3 regions of the Bradyrhizobium sp. BR 1432 genome follow, and region 1 is predicted to be linked to each of the others. Evidence: riboswitches for the same ligand, from Rfam matches in the RefSeq annotation. Region 1 holds a riboswitch; each other region holds the start of a gene.
What was found. Region 1 has a riboswitch for S-adenosylmethionine ahead of ACSKB8_RS12110 (O-succinylhomoserine sulfhydrylase). Riboswitches for the same ligand answer to the same signal wherever they lie in the genome.
Positions count from the first base shown of each region.

Region 2: another riboswitch for S-adenosylmethionine. It lies ahead of ACSKB8_RS28770 (hypothetical protein); the one in region 1 lies ahead of ACSKB8_RS12110 (O-succinylhomoserine sulfhydrylase).
Region 3: another riboswitch for S-adenosylmethionine. It lies ahead of metX (homoserine O-acetyltransferase MetX); the one in region 1 lies ahead of ACSKB8_RS12110 (O-succinylhomoserine sulfhydrylase).

Region 1 is NZ_JBPUGF010000003.1:2,537,121-2,542,638, reverse strand. Features, by position in the region: gene ACSKB8_RS12130 (MATE family efflux transporter) at 1-500, opposite strand, end outside; gene ACSKB8_RS12125 (hypothetical protein) at 846-1,898, opposite strand; gene ACSKB8_RS12120 (PAS domain-containing protein) at 2,003-2,416, opposite strand; gene ACSKB8_RS12115 (2'-deoxycytidine 5'-triphosphate deaminase) at 2,524-3,660, opposite strand; SAM riboswitch at 3,741-3,820, shown strand; gene ACSKB8_RS12110 (O-succinylhomoserine sulfhydrylase) at 3,892-5,079, shown strand; gene ACSKB8_RS12105 (SGNH/GDSL hydrolase family protein) at 5,209-5,518, opposite strand, start outside.
Region 2 is NZ_JBPUGF010000003.1:5,946,781-5,952,298, forward strand. Features, by position in the region: gene ACSKB8_RS28760 (glycoside hydrolase family 15 protein) at 1-1,597, shown strand, start outside; gene ACSKB8_RS28765 (HEAT repeat domain-containing protein) at 1,611-2,075, shown strand; SAM-I-IV-variant riboswitch at 2,300-2,407, shown strand; gene ACSKB8_RS28770 (hypothetical protein) at 2,536-2,790, shown strand; gene ACSKB8_RS28775 (N-formylglutamate amidohydrolase) at 2,787-3,599, shown strand; gene ACSKB8_RS28780 (AMP-binding protein) at 3,832-5,460, opposite strand.
Region 3 is NZ_JBPUGF010000003.1:1,172,247-1,177,764, reverse strand. Features, by position in the region: gene ACSKB8_RS05720 (prephenate/arogenate dehydrogenase family protein) at 1-639, opposite strand, end outside; gene hisC (histidinol-phosphate transaminase) at 636-1,733, opposite strand; gene ACSKB8_RS05710 (chorismate mutase) at 1,767-2,615, opposite strand; SAM riboswitch at 2,798-2,877, shown strand; partial or broken gene metX (homoserine O-acetyltransferase MetX) at 2,969-4,172, shown strand; partial or broken gene metW (methionine biosynthesis protein MetW) at 4,174-4,835, shown strand; partial or broken gene ACSKB8_RS05695 (alpha/beta fold hydrolase) at 4,943-5,518, opposite strand, start outside.

The DNA.
Region 1 (5,518 bases):
GGCAGTACCGCGCCGCCAAAAAACACCTGCGTGTAGGCGATTGCGTGGGTCAGCACATTGCCGCGGCCGCCGAGCAATTCCAGCAGGCGCGACCCGAAGATCAGCATGCCCAGCATAAAGACGAGACCGAAGCTGATGCCGATCAGCATCGCGTGTACGGCGAGCGTTCCAGCGCGCTCGCGATCCCCGGTGCCGAGTGCGCGCGCGATGGCGGAGGCCACCGCGCCGCCCATGGCGCCGCCCGACATCGTCATGGTCAGGATCACGGTCGGAAACACCAGCGCCATCGCCGCCAGCGCCTCGACACCGAGCCGACCGACATAGGATGTCTCAGCGATCACCACGCACATGCCGGCCGATAACCCGATCACGTTCGGCCAGGCGAGCCCGAGCAGCGTGCGCAGGATCGGGCCGTCGGTCAGCGCGCTTCTGACCGGCCGCGGAGGCGGCGGCAGCGGGCGCTCCTGTGCATCGACCGGGATTTCCGCGATGTCGGACATGTCATCTCCCGGGCACAAGCGCCAATTGCGGCGCGGCAATGAACAGGTGTGCGAAACGATTTCTTCGCGCGGAAAGCGCAACAGGCGCTTGTTAGCATGCTGCGCAGCAATTCCTCCTGCGTCAGGTGCAGGCGTGCCCTGCGGCAGCGCATTTCAACCCGCGAATTGCGGCTTTCCTTCTCCCTCTCCCCGTTCTTACGGGGAGAGGGCTGGGGTGAGGGGCTGCTCCGGCAAAGGCAGTGACAGTTGGACTCGTGGAGACCCCCTCACCCGGAATTTGCTTTCGCAAATTCCGGCCTCTCCCCGCAGGCGGGGAGAGGCGAAGTGGTGCGGCGGCACCCTGGCCTATTCAATCGTCCAGACCAGCGGCGGGCGGCCGCCCCTCGCGGTGCGCATGCGCACGCCGATGTTTCGTCCGCATCCCGCAGCGAGGCCTTCGAACAGTCCTTCCAGCAACTTGGCGCAGGCGGGGTGATAGTCGGCGACGTCGTCCATCAACTTCCAGCTCTGCTGGCTTGTTTCGAACGCGCCTTCTGATTGCACCGTTTCGGCGACATCGTCCTGCGCGGCGAACAGCGCGTTCAGGAACGATGCAAATTCGCGCGCACCGCCACGGCTCATCGCCAACGCCGCCGCGACCTCGTCGAAATACTGCATGCCGATCAGCTTGCCGGTGAGGTGCAGGAGATAGCCGGCATCTTCCGGGCCGAACAGCTGCACCATCACCGGCGCGGCGGTGCGGACATATTCCATTGCGTAGTTGCGATAGGCTTTTTCCAGCCGCGGTTTCGGCCAGCTCGCAACCGGCAAAGCCGGCGCGGTCTTCGCATCGAACGTAGGGGCCTCCAGATGCCGCGCGAACACCAGGCGCTGGTCGAGCTCGAGTGGGTGATCGTATTGGTGGTAATAGCCTTCGAGACCGTCTTGGCCATCGACGCTCTGCTTGGTGCAGACGAAGCCGAGGCGGAGATCGCCGAGCGCGACGCCGTTGTTGGCGTGCCAGCCACGCAGCATCGCGCGGCTGACCTCGCCGGGCACGCCGCAGATCGCGGTGCCCTTCCAGATCCAGCGCGGCGGCGGATAGCGGATCCAGGCTTTGCGATCACTCTCATACATGTATTCGACATGCACGCCGCCGATCCAGTTGGAGAGATAGTGATATTGCGCAGCAGCCACCGCCGGCGGCAGATGACGGAGGCCGAGCTTTTCGAGCCCCGGCAGGAAGCGCTCCTGCTGCTGGCGGCGGAACACGCGGAAGACGAATTCAGCGGCATCCGCCGTGCCGCGCCGCGTGACCACGGTGAGGATCAGGCCCGTGAAGTAGGCGTGATAGAGATCCGCGACCGCGCGCCAGCGTTTCCATTGGGCTTCCTGCGCTGTGTCTGATGCGGCGGTCATGTTCGCTCCCGATCGTTGTTTCGATCGAGTGTGTCACTGCACCCGGTGACAGGCAACATGACGCGCATGCAGGCCGCCCTGCACGACGGCCCGTCAATTCCGCATCACGAATTTTGCGCGGCCTTGGCAGCGCGCTCGCGCTCGACGCGTTCCGTCACGTCGCGTGCCATCGCCACCGATCCCTGCACCGCTCCAGCGGCATCGCGCACCAGCGCGAAGGTCATCTCGATGTAGAGCTTGCGTCCGCTCTTGTGCAGCGCGCGTGTCAGCGTCGGACGCCCTGCAAGCTTCATCGTGCCGCTGGAAAGCGCAGCCTCAAAACCCCTCCAGTGTGCGGCGCGCAGATGCTCTGGAATGATCAGATCGAGATTCTGCCCCAGCGCTTCCCCGGCGGAGAAGCCGAACAGGGCGGCCGATGCCCGATTCCAGCGTGTGATTGTGCCGGAGCGATCCGAATAGATCAGCGCGTCCGCAACGTCGTCGAGGATATGTGCGTCGAGTTCGGATTGATCGGTCATGCCAACACCTTGTAGCCCGGATGGAGCGCAGCGTAATCCGGTATTGGTGCCACAAGCGAGAGAACTCCCGGATTACGCTTGCGCTCCATCCGGGCTACAGGATCGGGCTACACCCGAAAATGCTTCGATAGTTTGAGGCCCTGCGCCTGGTAGTTGGAGCCGATGCGCTGGCCGTACATGGCGTCGGGGCGCGCCAGCATCTTCTCGTAGACGAGGCGGCCGACGATCTGGCCGTGTTCGAGAATGAACGGCACTTCGCGCGAGCGCACCTCGAGCACGGCGCGCGCGCCTTGCCCGCCGGCACCAGCATAGCCGAAGCCGGGATCAAAGAATCCGGCATAGTGCACGCGGAACTCGCCGACCAAGGGATCGAACGGCACCATCTCGGCGGCGTAGTCGGGCGGGACCTGCACAGCTTCCTTGGAGGCGAGGATGTAGAACTCGCCGGGATCGAGGATCAGGCTGCCGTCGGGGCGGGCCGAGATCGGCTCCCAGAAATCCTCTACTGCATAGCCGGAGCGGCGGTCGACGTCGACGACGCCGGTGTGGCGCTTGGCGCGATAACCGACGAAGCCATTCGCTTTCTCACCCGACAGGTCGACGGAGACGGCGACGCCACCGGAGAGATCGGCATCGTCGATGTCGACCAGGCGTTCGGCGGCATGCAGCGCATCGAGCTCGTCGGCATTGAGGATGGCGTCGCCAGTGCGGAAGCGGACCTGCGACAGGCGCGAGCCCTCGCGCACCAGCACCGGAAACGTCTTCGGGCTGATCTCGGCATAGAGCGGGCCGTGATAGCCGGCGCCGATCATGTCGAAGCGGCGGGTACCGTCGGCGATCACGCGGGTGAAGACGTCGAGCCGGCCGGTCGAGCTCTTGGGGTTCGCGGCCGCGACGATCTCCGGCGGCAGCGCGAGGCTTTCCAGCAGCGGCACGATGTAGACGCAGTTGGTCTCCAGCACCGCGCCGTCGGCCAGGCTGAACTCGTGCAGCTTCAATTCGTCGATGCGTTCGGCGACGGTGGCGCCGGGACCGGGCAGGAAGCTGGCGCGGACGCGATAGGCGATGTCGCCGAGGCGCAAATCGAGGCTCGCCGGCTGGATCTGGCTCTCGACGAAGTCGTACGCGGGCAGGATGAGCCCCGCCTCCGCCATCGCCGCGATCATGCGGTCGGGCAGGATACCATTGGCGTCGGCAGCGACCGTGAACGTCAACCGGGGGTCCTCAGCAAGGGGCAAACGCATCCCGATATACGGGAAATACTAGCCTTTTACGGCTATCCGATGGACGCCTTGACGGAAAGGGCATTGCGGAATATGAGCATCACTTATCCCGTGGTGATTTGAGCCGGCCGGCTTGCAGCCACGTTAAATAAGTCGCTAAACAGGCCGGGACCTCGCTGATCCCGGCCCGTGGAGATATCCAGGCCGGTTTTTTGTGACCGTTCTCGCTCGACGGTCATGTCGGAGGGTCCTATGTCGAAGTCGCCTGCCACCTACCGTCCCGAAACCCGCCTGGTCCATTCCGGGACCCTGCGCTCGCAATATGGCGAGACGTCGGAGGCGCTGTTCCTGACGCAAGGGTACGTCTACAACAGCGCCGAGGAGTGCGAGGCGCGGTTCAAGGGCGAGGACCCCGGCTTCATCTATTCGCGCTACTCCAATCCGACCATCGCGATGTTCGAGCGCCGCATGATCGAGCTCGAAGGCGCCGAGGCGGCCCGCTCGGCGGCCACCGGCATGGCGGCGGTGACGACCGCGATCCTGGCGCCGCTGAAGGCGGGCGACCATGTGGTAGCCTCGCGGGCGCTGTTCGGCTCGTGCCTCTATGTGGTGCAGGATTTGCTGCCGCGCTACGGCATCGAGACCACGCTGGTCGACGGCCTCGATCTCGACCAGTGGCAGCAGGCGCTCAAGCCCAACACCAAGACGTTCTTCCTGGAGAGTCCGACCAACCCGACGCTGGATGTGCTCGACATCCCCGGCATCGCCGAGATCGCGCACAAGGGTGGCGCGCGGCTCGTGGTCGACAACGTCTTCGCAACGCCGATCTGGCAGAGCCCGCTCGCGCTCGGGGCCGACGTCGTGGTCTATTCGGCGACCAAGCACATCGACGGCCAGGGCCGCTGTCTGGGCGGCATCATCCTGTCCTCGGAAGCCTTCATCGCCGAGCACATCCACAATTTCATGCGCCAGACCGGCCCGTCGATCTCGCCGTTCAACGCCTGGGTCCTGCTCAAGGGCCTGGAGACGCTGGGCGTGCGCGTGCGCGCGCAGACCGACACCGCGGCGCGCATTGCCGAGGTGCTGGCCAGCCATCCGAAGATTTCGCGGTTGGTCTATCCCGGCCGCGCCGATCACCCGCAGGCGGCGCTGGTGAAGAAGCAGATGCGTGGCGGCTCGACGCTGGTCGGCTTCGAGGTCAAGGGCGGCAAGCAGGCCGCGTTCCGCGTGCTCAATGAATTGAAGCTGGCGAAGATCTCCAACAATCTCGGCGACGCCAAGAGTCTCGTCACGCATCCGGCGACCACGACGCATCAGCGTTTGAAGCCGGAAGACCGCGCCGCGCTCGGCATCAGCGAGGGCTTCATCCGCTTCTCCGCCGGGCTCGAGCATGCGGACGATCTGATCGAGGATTTGACCGCGGCGCTGGAGAAGGCGTGAGCGAGCCAAAGGCTCGGACTCGTAGGGTGGGCAAAGCGAAGCGTGCCCACCATTCACGATCACACTGCCGATAGATGGTGGGCACGGCGCGCGAAGAGCGCGCCTTTGCCCACCCTACGGCATTCATACCTACATCGGCCGATACGCCCGCACGTCGGCCGGCACGTTCACCCCGAGCTTGATCTGGCCGACGGAGTGGATGATGTCGTCGCCGAGGAGCTGGGCGAAGCAGGCATAGCCCCAATCGTTCATGTGTAGGCCGTCGGCGATGACGAAGCCCTCGACCGGGATCGCCTGCTTCTCGTGCCACTCGCGCATCACCTCGAAGCGCGGGAAGATGCCGACGTGACGGAGCTCGGCGACCTTGCCGAGCAGCTTCACCATCTTGCCCGCGCTCTCGGCGCGCTTGTTGACCGCCGGCGAATATTGCGGATCGACC
Region 2 (5,518 bases), 3.4 Mb from region 1:
GACGCGCTTTCTTAGCGACCAGGGCGTTGGTGAGGTCGTCGACTTCATGCCGGTCCAAGGCCCGCGCGAGATCAGAAAGATCCACCAGATCGTCCGGGTAGTGCGGGCGGTGCGCGGGTCGGTTCGATTCCGCCTCGACTGCCGGCCGGCTTTCGACTTCGCCCGCCGGCCCCACCAGGTCGTCCTGGAGGGCCGGGGAGCGATCTTCGAGGCGCAAGGCATGAAAGTCTCGCTAGTCAGCCGCTTCCCGCTTGGTCGGCAGGGCGACGGCGTCGCTGCCGAGTTCGTTCTCAACCCCGGCGAGACGACCACGTTCATCCTCCGCCAGGTGGAGGAGAACGGCCACGATAGCGATCATGACGGCGTCCTGCTCGAGGCGCGGCTGGTCGGCACGGAGGCCCTGACGCAAACCCTGGCCTTTTGGCGGCAGTGGCTGAGAAAGTGCAACTATTCAGGTCGCTGGCGCGAGATGGTCCACCGCTCGGCGCTGGTATTGAAGCTGCTGACGTTCGCGCCGACCGGCGCGATCGTGGCGGCGCCGACCTGCGGGCTGCCGGAAGAGATCGGCGGAGTGCGCAACTGGGACTATCGTTATACTTGGGTGCGCGACGCCGCTTTCACCAATTACGCCTTCCTGCGCCTGGGGCTGACGTCGGAGGCGGAGCAGTTCATGGCCTGGTTGGAACAGCGGGCCGTCGAGGGCGCCCGGGGCAACCCGTTGCAGACTATGTACCGCATCGACGGCGGGCACGAACTACCCGAGGAGGTCCTCGGCCACCTCGATGGCTACCGCGGCTCGCGTCCGGTGCGAGTCGGAAACGCCGCTGCCGCGCAGCTGCAGCTGGACATCTATGGCGAGCTGATGGACGCCGTCTACCTGTACGACAAGTACGGGACGCCGACCGGCTATGACTTCTGGTGCCACCTGCGCAAGATGCTCGACTGGGTGGCGAACAACTGGGAGCGAGCCGACGATGGCATCTGGGAGGTGCGCGGTGGACAGCAGCAGTTCGTCTACTCCAAGGTGCAGTGCTGGGTGGCGCTGGACCGAGCGATCCGCCTTGCGCAGAAGCGGAGCCTGCCGCTGGACCGCACCCGCCTGGCCGCGGAGCGAGACCGCATCTACGAGGCCATCATGACGCGCGGCTGGGACACGGAGCGGCAGACCTTCGTGCAGCACTTCGCCACCGACGCGGTGGATGCGTCCAACCTGATCATGCCGCTCGTCTTCTTCCTGTCGCCGACTGACCCCCGCATGCGCGGGACGCTCGATCGGACCATGGCGGAGCTGGTCTCCGACAGCCTGGTGCACCGCTACGAGATCGGCAGAGGAGCCGGCGACGGCCTGACCGGGAGCGAGGGGACGTTCAATATGTGTACGTTCTGGCTGGTGGAAGCGCTGGCCCGGTCGGGCCGCGCCGAGGAGGCCCGCTTCATCTTCGAGAAGATGCTGACCTATGCCAACCACCTCGGCCTGTACGCCGAGGAAACGGGTCCGCGTGGCGAAGCGCTGGGCAACTTCCCGCAGGCATTCACTCACATCGGGTTGATCAGCGCCGCGTTCAACCTGGACCGCCGGCTCGGCGTGGCGCCTTGAGTAGGGTCGGACCATGAGCGCGCAGGTCACTTACCTAGGGACTTCCATCGCAGACTGGGTGGGGGAGCTTTCGAGCAGCGATCCGCTCCAGCGCCGCCTCGGCGCATATGCCCTGGGCGAGATCGGCCCCGCGGCAACCGAGGCTGTGTCCGACCTCGCTGCGGCCCTCCAGGACCCGGTTGAGTTCGTGCGCGTCTGGGCGGCGGCGGCCCTCGCCCGGGTGGCGCCGCTGGGTGGAGAGTCGGTCACCGTCCTTATTGCGGAGTTAGGCGACGAGCTTGCCTTCGTCCGCAGCCTGGCGGCCTGGCACCTCGGGCGCCTCGGTCCGACCTTCCCGGGGATCGAACAAGCCCTCATCCCCCTCCGACAGCTAGCGGGTGATAAGGATCCGAGCGTGCGGGTGGAGGCCGCGCTGGCGCTGGGGATGCTCGAGGGGAAGGGCGCCCCGCCGCCGGAGCTGAAGTCCTTGTCCACTTGAGCTCGTCAGTTAAACCTATCTTCGAGATAGCTGATCAGCTTCACTTGCGATGGCGCGTGATCGGGCAGGTATATTTGCGCTCGTTCGTCGCCGGATCCCGATTACGAGGTCAGGCGCCAATTTAGGGATGATGATTCTCTTTCGACGTCGAGGAACCGAATCTCTGGACGCGAGAGCAGACCGGCGGGCGCTACTTGAACGTTTCTCGTTCGCCTCCCATGTACAAGGTACATCAAGACGAAGGCTGGTACCTTCACCAACCTGCCCGCTGCGGTAAGGTGGTATCCACACTTGTGGGATGGGGCTGTTCAGTGGCAATCCAGGCAGTACCAGCCTCCGGCGAAGCTCAGGGGGCAACATGTCTATCCCACCTTTAAGTCTGTATTCCGCTCCGCCAACGCGGCGCCGTGTCATCATCGGACTGGCCGCGTCTTCCCTTCCCGCTCCAGCCATTGTCCGCGTGGGCCGCATCATGCCAATCCGCAGCATGGTGATCGCTGAAACCGGCCGCCCATCGGCCGGCTTTGTCCAGCGCCTGTTCTATAATGCTCTCGCCACCGGGCTTGCCCGAGGCCGGATCACGGTCCGGCTAAAAAACAGGGCCGTGACCTCGAATGAAGTGGAGCGACTGGTCAGCAACGCGCGCCAAACTGGCTGGATCGATGACCAGCCCGGCGCGCCGGGGGCCATCCGGAATGGGGAGAACTGGCAATGACCATTAGGCAGAGCACCGAAATCCGAAACGGGATGGATGCGAGAAAGATCGCTGTGCTGCACATTCCCCACAGTTCTCGCCTGATTCCGGCCGATGAGCGCGCGCGACTGTCTCTCGGCGAGAGTGAGCTCGAAACTGAGTTGCTCCGGATGACGGACGCTTTTACCGACGAGCTATTCCCACCTACGCTTCATGAAGCGGAGCGAGTTGTGTTTCCAGTCAGCCGGCTGGTATGCGACGTGGAACGCTTTTCAGACGATGCAGACGAGCCGATGGCAGGCCGCGGCATGGGCGCGATCTACACCGCAACCAGCACCGGGAGACGCCTGCGAGCCACAGCTTCGGCGCCTGAACATGAGCGTATTATGACGCGGTGGTATCGGCCGCATCATGAGTTACTCACGTCGGCCGTGGACAAGGTGCTCCGCCGTGAAGACCGTTGCCTCATTATCGATTGCCACAGTTTCGCTGATCGTCCGCTACCGCACGAGCCTGACCAGGACCCGCGGAGACCCGAAATCTGCATTGGGACGGATCCTCTCCACACCGCGCATGGACTGAGTGGAGCAATTGCAGACGCTGCAAGGAAACTCGGGTTCACCGTTGCTGCTGACAGACCATTTTCGGGCGCGCTCGTTCCGGCGAAACACTACCGTGCCGACATGAGGGTTCAATCGCTAATGATAGAGGTGAACCGGCGGGTCTACATGAACGAGCTTACGGGCGATCGTCTCGTCAGCTTTGAGAAGTGCAGGGAAGCCGTTGGCAGTCTTGTGTCAACTGCGGCGACTTTCCTCCTTTCTGCATAGCCATAGAGCAGAGCCGAGGCTCGCGTTCCGTTTTTTTGCTCGAGCCGCCATATTCACGCTGGAAGCGACGACGCTTTTCCTGCCTGGTGTTTTTGCGTTCACTCGCTGGTAAGGGCTGTCCATTGGTGCAGGCGTTCATGGGGTAGTGCTGCGTGGTATAACGTACGCAAAGCTGGGGTGGGCTTTCGCTAAGTAGGGCATCCGGGTGAGCGCCTGCGTCGAAGAGAGCGCGCTAGCGCGGTGAGCGTACAGGCTCACTCCTGATGACAATCCCAGCCGCATCGCGATCAAACGTGTCGGACGTAACCCCGTCCCTGCGCAGCAGATATTTTTCAATCTTGTTAGTTGGCGTCTTTGGCAGATCGCTCAGGATGCGGACGTAGCGCGGCACCATGAAGTGAGCCATTCTTGGCCTGAGGAAGTGGATGAGGTCCGCGGGATCCAGGGTCTGACCTTCGGCGAGGGACACTGCGACGAGCACGTCGTCCTCGCCATGTTCGCTGGGCACGGAGACCGCGGCAGCCTCCCGAATGGCCGGGTGGGCTGCGACTTCGAGCTCGACCTCGAACGAGGAAATATTCTCGCCGCGCCGGCGAATGGCGTCCTTGAAGCGATCGACGAAGAAGTAATTTCCGTCCTGGTCGATGCGGAAGGCGTCGCCCGTGTGAAACCAGCCATTGCGCCAGGCGAGCGCGGTGGCCTCCGCGGCCTTGTTGTAACCGTGATTCATTGCCCAGGGCGTGTCGGTTCGCAGGACCAGTTCCCCGATCTCGCCAACCGCAACTTCGCAGTCATGGGCGTCGACGAGTCGGGCCTCGACACCGGCCCGTGGCTTGCCGCAGGCGGCTGCGACGGTCGGGTTCGGCTCTGTCGCCAGCGGGCAGGAGACTTCCGACATGTTGAAGAGCGTGTGCGTCGTGACGCCGTAGCGTTTGCCGAACGTGATCCCTTCCTCGCTCAAGGGAATGATGGTGACGTTCTTGAGCGGGCTGTCCTTCTCATCGCCATTGTCCGTCCGTTTCATCAGGAAGCTCGCCATCACGCCGAGTAGGATCACCATCGTCGTGTTGGTCTTGGCCACCGTCGACCAGAATGATCCGGTATCGAAACGGTCAACCATGGCGATGGAGCCGCCGTTGATCAGCATGGCGTAGCTCGGCCCCGTCCCGCCGACATGAAACAGCGGAAGGTTCACCATGAACGTGTCGGTGGCGTCGAGGTAAGGGATGCCGTCTCGATCGGCCGAGATGCCGCGCCCCGTGGCATAGAGGTGGGCGTAGGACGACAGGACGCCTTTTGAGGGGCCGGTCGTCCCGGATGTGTAGATGATGGTCTGCGTGTCCCAGGGCGCGATCGGATGATCGAGTTTCGGCGCTTCCGCGGACGTCGAATCGAGGGCACTCGACGGCAGCACCTCGAGCCCGCCAATCGCAGCCGGCTCACCGCTGATCACGACGACCTTGCGGAGCTTGGCTCTGTCGATGTCGCCGAGCCGTGGCAGCAGGCTCGCATGGACGATCGCAACCGTTGCGCCGGCATTGTTGACGACATGTTGGAGAATGCCGCCACGATAGGCGGTGTTGATCGGCACGTAGATGGCGCCCATCATGTTGATGCCAAACCAGGCGCGCAGACATTCAGGGCCGTTCGGGAGCCAGACGAGGACGGTGTCGCCTTGCTTCACGCCCAGCGCTTGCAGGGCGTTGCCGGTTCGGCGCGCCAGGCGTAGCAATTCGCCGTATTTCAACCGGGTGCCGTCGTCGAAGGTTGCGTAGACCTTGTCCGGCGTCTCGCGACCCCAGCGTTCGAGGAGGCAACTCAGAACGCATTCCTCGGCGGCGGGAACCTTGTGGCTCGTCATTGAAACCTCCCTGCTCATATTGTCGCGGCCAGCGCTAAAGGCGCACTAGCCGGGTCGA
Region 3 (5,518 bases), 1.4 Mb from region 1:
TTCCGTCACCTGCGCCAGCTCGTCGGCGGTGCCGACGATGGTGTAGGCGATCAGATGCGGCAGGTGACTGGTGATCGCGAGCACGAGATCATGATGATCCGGCGTCATCACCTCGACCTTGGCGCCCATCGCCGCCCAGAAGGCGCGCAGGCGATCGGTGGCAGCCGCATCGACGCCTTCCGGCGGCGTCAGGATGCACCAGCGGTTGATGAAGAGCTCGGCGAAGCCGGAATCCGGACCCGAATGCTCGGTGCCCGCCACCGGGTGCGCCGGCACGAAATGCACGCCCTGCGGCAGATGCGGGGCCATGTCCCTGACCACCGCGCCCTTGACCGAGCCGACGTCGGAGATGATCGCGCCCGGCTTGAGATGCGCGGCGATCTCCCGCGCCACCTCGCCGCAGGCGCCGACGGGAATGCAGAGGATGACGAGATCGGCATCCTTCACCGCCTCCGCATTGGTTGCCACGACGTGGTCGACGATGCCGAGTTCGGCGACCCGCGCGCGCGTCATCTCCGAGCGCGCAGTGGTGACGATCTCGCCAGCTAAACCCTGGAGCTTCGCCGCACGCGCGATCGAGCCGCCGATCAGGCCGAAGCCGATCAGCGCGACGCGCTGGAAGTGTGTCTGCGCACTCATTTGCCGGCCATGAAGTCGCGCAGGGCCTCGATCACGAGGCGGTTAGCCTCCTCGGTACCGATGGTCATGCGCAGCGCATGCGGCAAGCCGTAGTTCTTCAGCGCGCGCAGCACCAGGCCCCGTTTGGTGAGGTAAGCGTCGGCATCGTCCGAGGTCTTGCCCCTGTCGGTCGGGAAGTGGATCAGCACGAAATTGGCGACGCTCGGCGTCACCTTCAGCCCGAGCTTGCCGATCTCTTCGGTCAGCCGATTGCGCCAGGTCTCGGTGAACTGCTTCGACATCGCCTGGTGCGCGGTGTCCTCGATCGCGGCGACCGCGGCATACATTGCCGGCGTCGACACGTTGAAGGGACCGCGGATGCGGTTGACAGCGTCGATGATGTGCTCGGGGCCGAACATCCAGCCGATGCGCAGCGCCGCAAGACCGTGGATCTTGGAGAAGGTGTGCGTCACCACGGTGTTCTCGGTGGTGGCGACGAGCTCGATCCCCATCTCGTAGTCGTTGCGCGAGACGTAGTCGCAATAGGCGGCATCCAGCACCAGCAGCACGTGCGACGGCAGGCCGGCGCGCAGGCGCTTGACCTCGTCGAACGGCAGATAGGTGCCGGTCGGGTTGTCGGGATTGGCGAGCCAGATCAGTTTTGTCCGCGGTGTCACGGCCTTGAGGATGGCGTCGACGTCGGCGGTGAAGTTGCTTTCGGGCGCGACCACGTTCTTGGCCCCGTTCGCCATGGTCGCGATCGGGTAGACCAGGAAGCCGTGCGTGGTGGAGATCGCCTCGTCGCCCTGGCTGAGATAGGTGTGCGCGAGCAGATTGAGGATCTCGTCCGAGCCGGCGCCGCAGATGATGCGGTTGGGGTCGAGCCCGAAGGAACGCCCTATCGCCTCGCGCAGCACGCGTGAGGTGCCTTCCGGATAGTCTTCCAGGTGATCCGCCACGTGCTTGAACGCCTCGATCGCTTTGGGCGAGGGTCCGAACGGCGTCTCGTTGGCCGAGAGCTTGAACACCTTGCGGCCCGGCTCCGGCACCGGGCTCTTGCCGGGCGTGTAGGGCGCAATATCGAGAATGCCGGGATTCGGCACGGGGCGGGACATCTTAAACTCCGGATTGGCGGGACGGCTCGCGACTTACGATTTCGGCCCGGTCGGGGGCACCGTATAGCGCGTTGCGTGGCTGCCGACGAGAGCCGTGGAGCGCACCGAGGCCCTCGCCTCGATCAGGGCAGCCTTGATTTTGTCGATGCTGGTCGCGCTCGTGACCGAGACCAGTAGGGCGGCGCCGTCAAAGGCGGTATCGGGCACCGCCACGATCTCGGCCAGCGGCGACAGCGCGCGCGCGACGTCGGCGTTCCAGCCCGAGACGCGGACGCTGAAGGTCTCGACCTCCGTCACCAGGGCGCTGTCGGCGACCCGCGACACCGCGAACACGGGCATCGCGGCCGGATGGTCGGCGCGCTCGACGAAGGGCAGCCGCGCGATGATCTTTGGCGCACCTTCTTCCTCGAGCGACAGCCACCACGGCGTGCGGCTCGAGGTGGCCGAGACCAGCGCCAGATCGCCCTTGGACTTCGCTACCGCCTCGACCGCCGCCTGCGCGCTGAAATGCGCGACGTAAGGCACGGTGAAGCCGAAGTGGAAGCGCGCGGAATCGCGCATCGCCGGCTCGCTCACCGAGATGTCGGCATGCACGGAGAAAGGCGCCTGCACATAGGTGAAGGTCGAGATGATGACGCGCCAGATGCTCTCGACCGTGTCGAGCGGCAGGATGCCGCGATGGCGCTGCACGAGGTCACGCATCATGGCGGCCTCACGCGCCGGGCGGAACGCCGAGCCGACTTCCTGGGTCTGCTTCACCTGGATTAGACGGTCGATGATGTCGCCGCGCAGCATCAGGAGGCGATGCATGCCCTCGTCGATCGCGTCGATCTCCTTGCGCAATTCCTGAAGCGATGGTGGCGCGGGCGGACGTTGGGACATGACTGACAAAGAGCTGTTGAGAGGTGCCGATCCGCAAAAGCGGTCAGCTGCGGTCTATCCTGATTAGGCAGGATAGGCAGCGAAAGCAAAGAGAAATGACGGCCTTTTCGATCGACCGCTCGGAGGCAAATCCGGTTGATCCGGGCCGCGACTTGACGAAAACCGCCCCAGACGGTAGTTTTTGCCTGTTCCGTGGTCATTTGAGCCGGCCGGCTTGCAGCCACGTTAAAAAACTCGCTAAACAGGCCGGGGACGCTTCCGATCCCGGCCGAACCTATCGTTCAGGCCGGGTTTTTCATGGCCTGATGTCACTGCGGTCTGAAGTCCGATCGCAAACGAGGTCGATGGTCAAAATGGGTAGCGTCAAGTCGATACCGAGTCCTGCGATCAGCACCGATGATCGGTCGCACGAGGTCGATCATCCGAGTTCGCAGATTATGTATTTCGGCGCCGATCAACCGCTACGGCTCGATTGCGGCATCGATCTGTCGCCGTTCCAGATCGCCTACCAGACCTATGGCGAATTGAACGCCGATCGCTCCAACGCCGTTCTGATCTGCCATGCGCTGACCGGCGATCAGCATGTCGCCAATGTGCATCCCGTCACCGGCAAGCCCGGCTGGTGGGAGACGCTGGTCGGCCCCGGCCGTCCGCTTGATCCTCAACACTACTTCATCATCTGCTCCAACGTGATCGGCGGCTGCATGGGCTCGACCGGGCCGGCGTCGATCAATCCCGCCACGGGCAAGGTCTGGGGCCTCGATTTCCCTGTCATCACCATTCCCGACATGGTGCGCGCGCAGGCGATGCTGATCGACCGGCTCGGCATCGACACGCTGTTCGCGGTCGTGGGCGGGTCGATGGGTGGCATGCAGGTGCTGCAATGGACCGCGGCCTATCCTGTTCGCGTGTACTCCGCACTGGCGATTGCTTGCTCGACGCGGCACTCGGCGCAGAACATCGCGTTCCACGAGCTCGGCCGCCAGGCGGTGATGGCCGATCCCGACTGGCACAATGGCGGCTATGCCGACCGCGGCATCCATCCGCATCGCGGGCTAGCGGTCGCGCGCATGGCGGCGCACATCACCTATCTCTCCGACGCCGCGCTGCACCGAAAATTCGGCCGCCGCATGCAGGACCGTGAGCTGCCGACCTTCTCGTTCGATGCCGATTTCCAGGTCGAGTTCTATCTGCGCTACCAGGGCTCGTCCTTCGTCGAGCGCTTCGATGCCAACTCCTATCTCTGACCTGACGCGCGCGATGGATTATTTCGACATCGCCGCCGACCATGGCGGTGTGCTGGCGAAGGCGTTCGCCGGCATCAAGACGCGCTTTTGCGTGGTCTCCTTCACCAGCGACTGGCTCGTCTCGACCTCGGAATTGCGCGCCCTGGTGCACGCGCCCTGAATGCGTCGAGTGCTCGGGTGTCGTTCGCCGAGATCGAGACCGATCGCGGTCACGACGCCTTCCTGCTCGACGTGCCCGAATTCTTCGACATCGCGCGCCTTCCTGCAATCGGCAGGCAAGGCACGCGGGCTCGACGGCAGAGGTGGCTAAGATGTCGGTACAGGAAGTGCTGCCGTTGAATGGCGTTGCGGCCGGGCCGTCCGGTCAGTTTCGCGCCGACCATCGGCTCGTGGCCGAGATGGTCAAGCCGGGCTCGAAGGTGCTCGACGTCGGCTGCGGCGAGGGCGATCTGCTCCAGCTGCTGGAAACGCGCGGCATCGACGGTCGCGGCATCGAGCTGTCGCGCGAGGGCGTCAACCGCTGCGTCGCCAAGGGGCTTGCGGTGGTGCAGGGCGACGCCGACACCGACCTCGTCAACTATCCCGACGATGCCTTCGACTACGTGATCCTGTCGCAGACGCTGCAGGCGACGCGGCAGCCGCGGGTGGTGCTGGAAATCTGCTGCGCATCGGCCGCCGCGCCATCGTCTCGTTCCCGAATTTCGGCTTCTGGAAGATGCGGCTCCAACTCCTGATCGGCGGCCACATGCCGCGCACCGAGAACCTGCCGGCGACCTGGTACGACACCGCCAACATTCATTTCTGCACCATCAAGGATTTCGTCGAGCTCTGCGACGAGATCAACGTCAAGATGGAGCGTTCGGTGGCGCTCGACCTCTACGGCCGCCCGGTGCCGCTGAACCTGCCGTGGTGGGTGTGGAACATGTTCGGCGAGCAGGGCGTGCTCTTGCTGAGCCGCGGGCAGGGAAAGTAGCTTTTCGTCATTGCGAGCGCAGCGAAGCAATCCAGAGTTTTTCCGCGGGGGATTCTGGATTGCTTCGCTGCGCTCGCAATGACGGCGTGTGTGGCGACGCCTTCGTTCTAGTGCGCCACCGACCGCGGATCGCGCACCGGCCAGCGGCCCGCTTCCACCAGCGTGACGAACCGCTCCACGCTCTCGTTGAACAGCGCGGGCTCCTCGAGATTGAGCACGTGGCCCGACTTCGGAAACATTGCGAGCCCGGCCGCCGGAAGGTGCTTCTTCAAGAACAGGCTCGGGCCGACGCACGGGTCGTCCTCGTCGCCGCAGATGATCAGCGCGGGCGTCGTTGCGCTCTTGATCGCGTCCGTCATCGTGTAGATCGAGGGACGGCCGCCCTGGAAGCCGCGCATCGTGCGCGCCGAGCCGCTGGCATCGTGCCGTGCCAGCGCGGCGTAGAAATCGGCGTGGCCGCGCGGATCCTTCACCAGGAAGGGAATCCGGCTCGGCGCCTCGCGCGTGACCTTTGCGACTTCCGCGGAGCCTGATGTCTCGAACTGCTCGGCATTGGCGCGGCACTGCTTGCGCCAGGTGTCGAGATTTCTCGATCTCCGAGCCCGAGCCGACGCCGGCCAGCGTCATCGACAATGCGCGCTGCGGCGCGTTGAGCCCGATCTGGAGCGACGAGTAGGCACCCA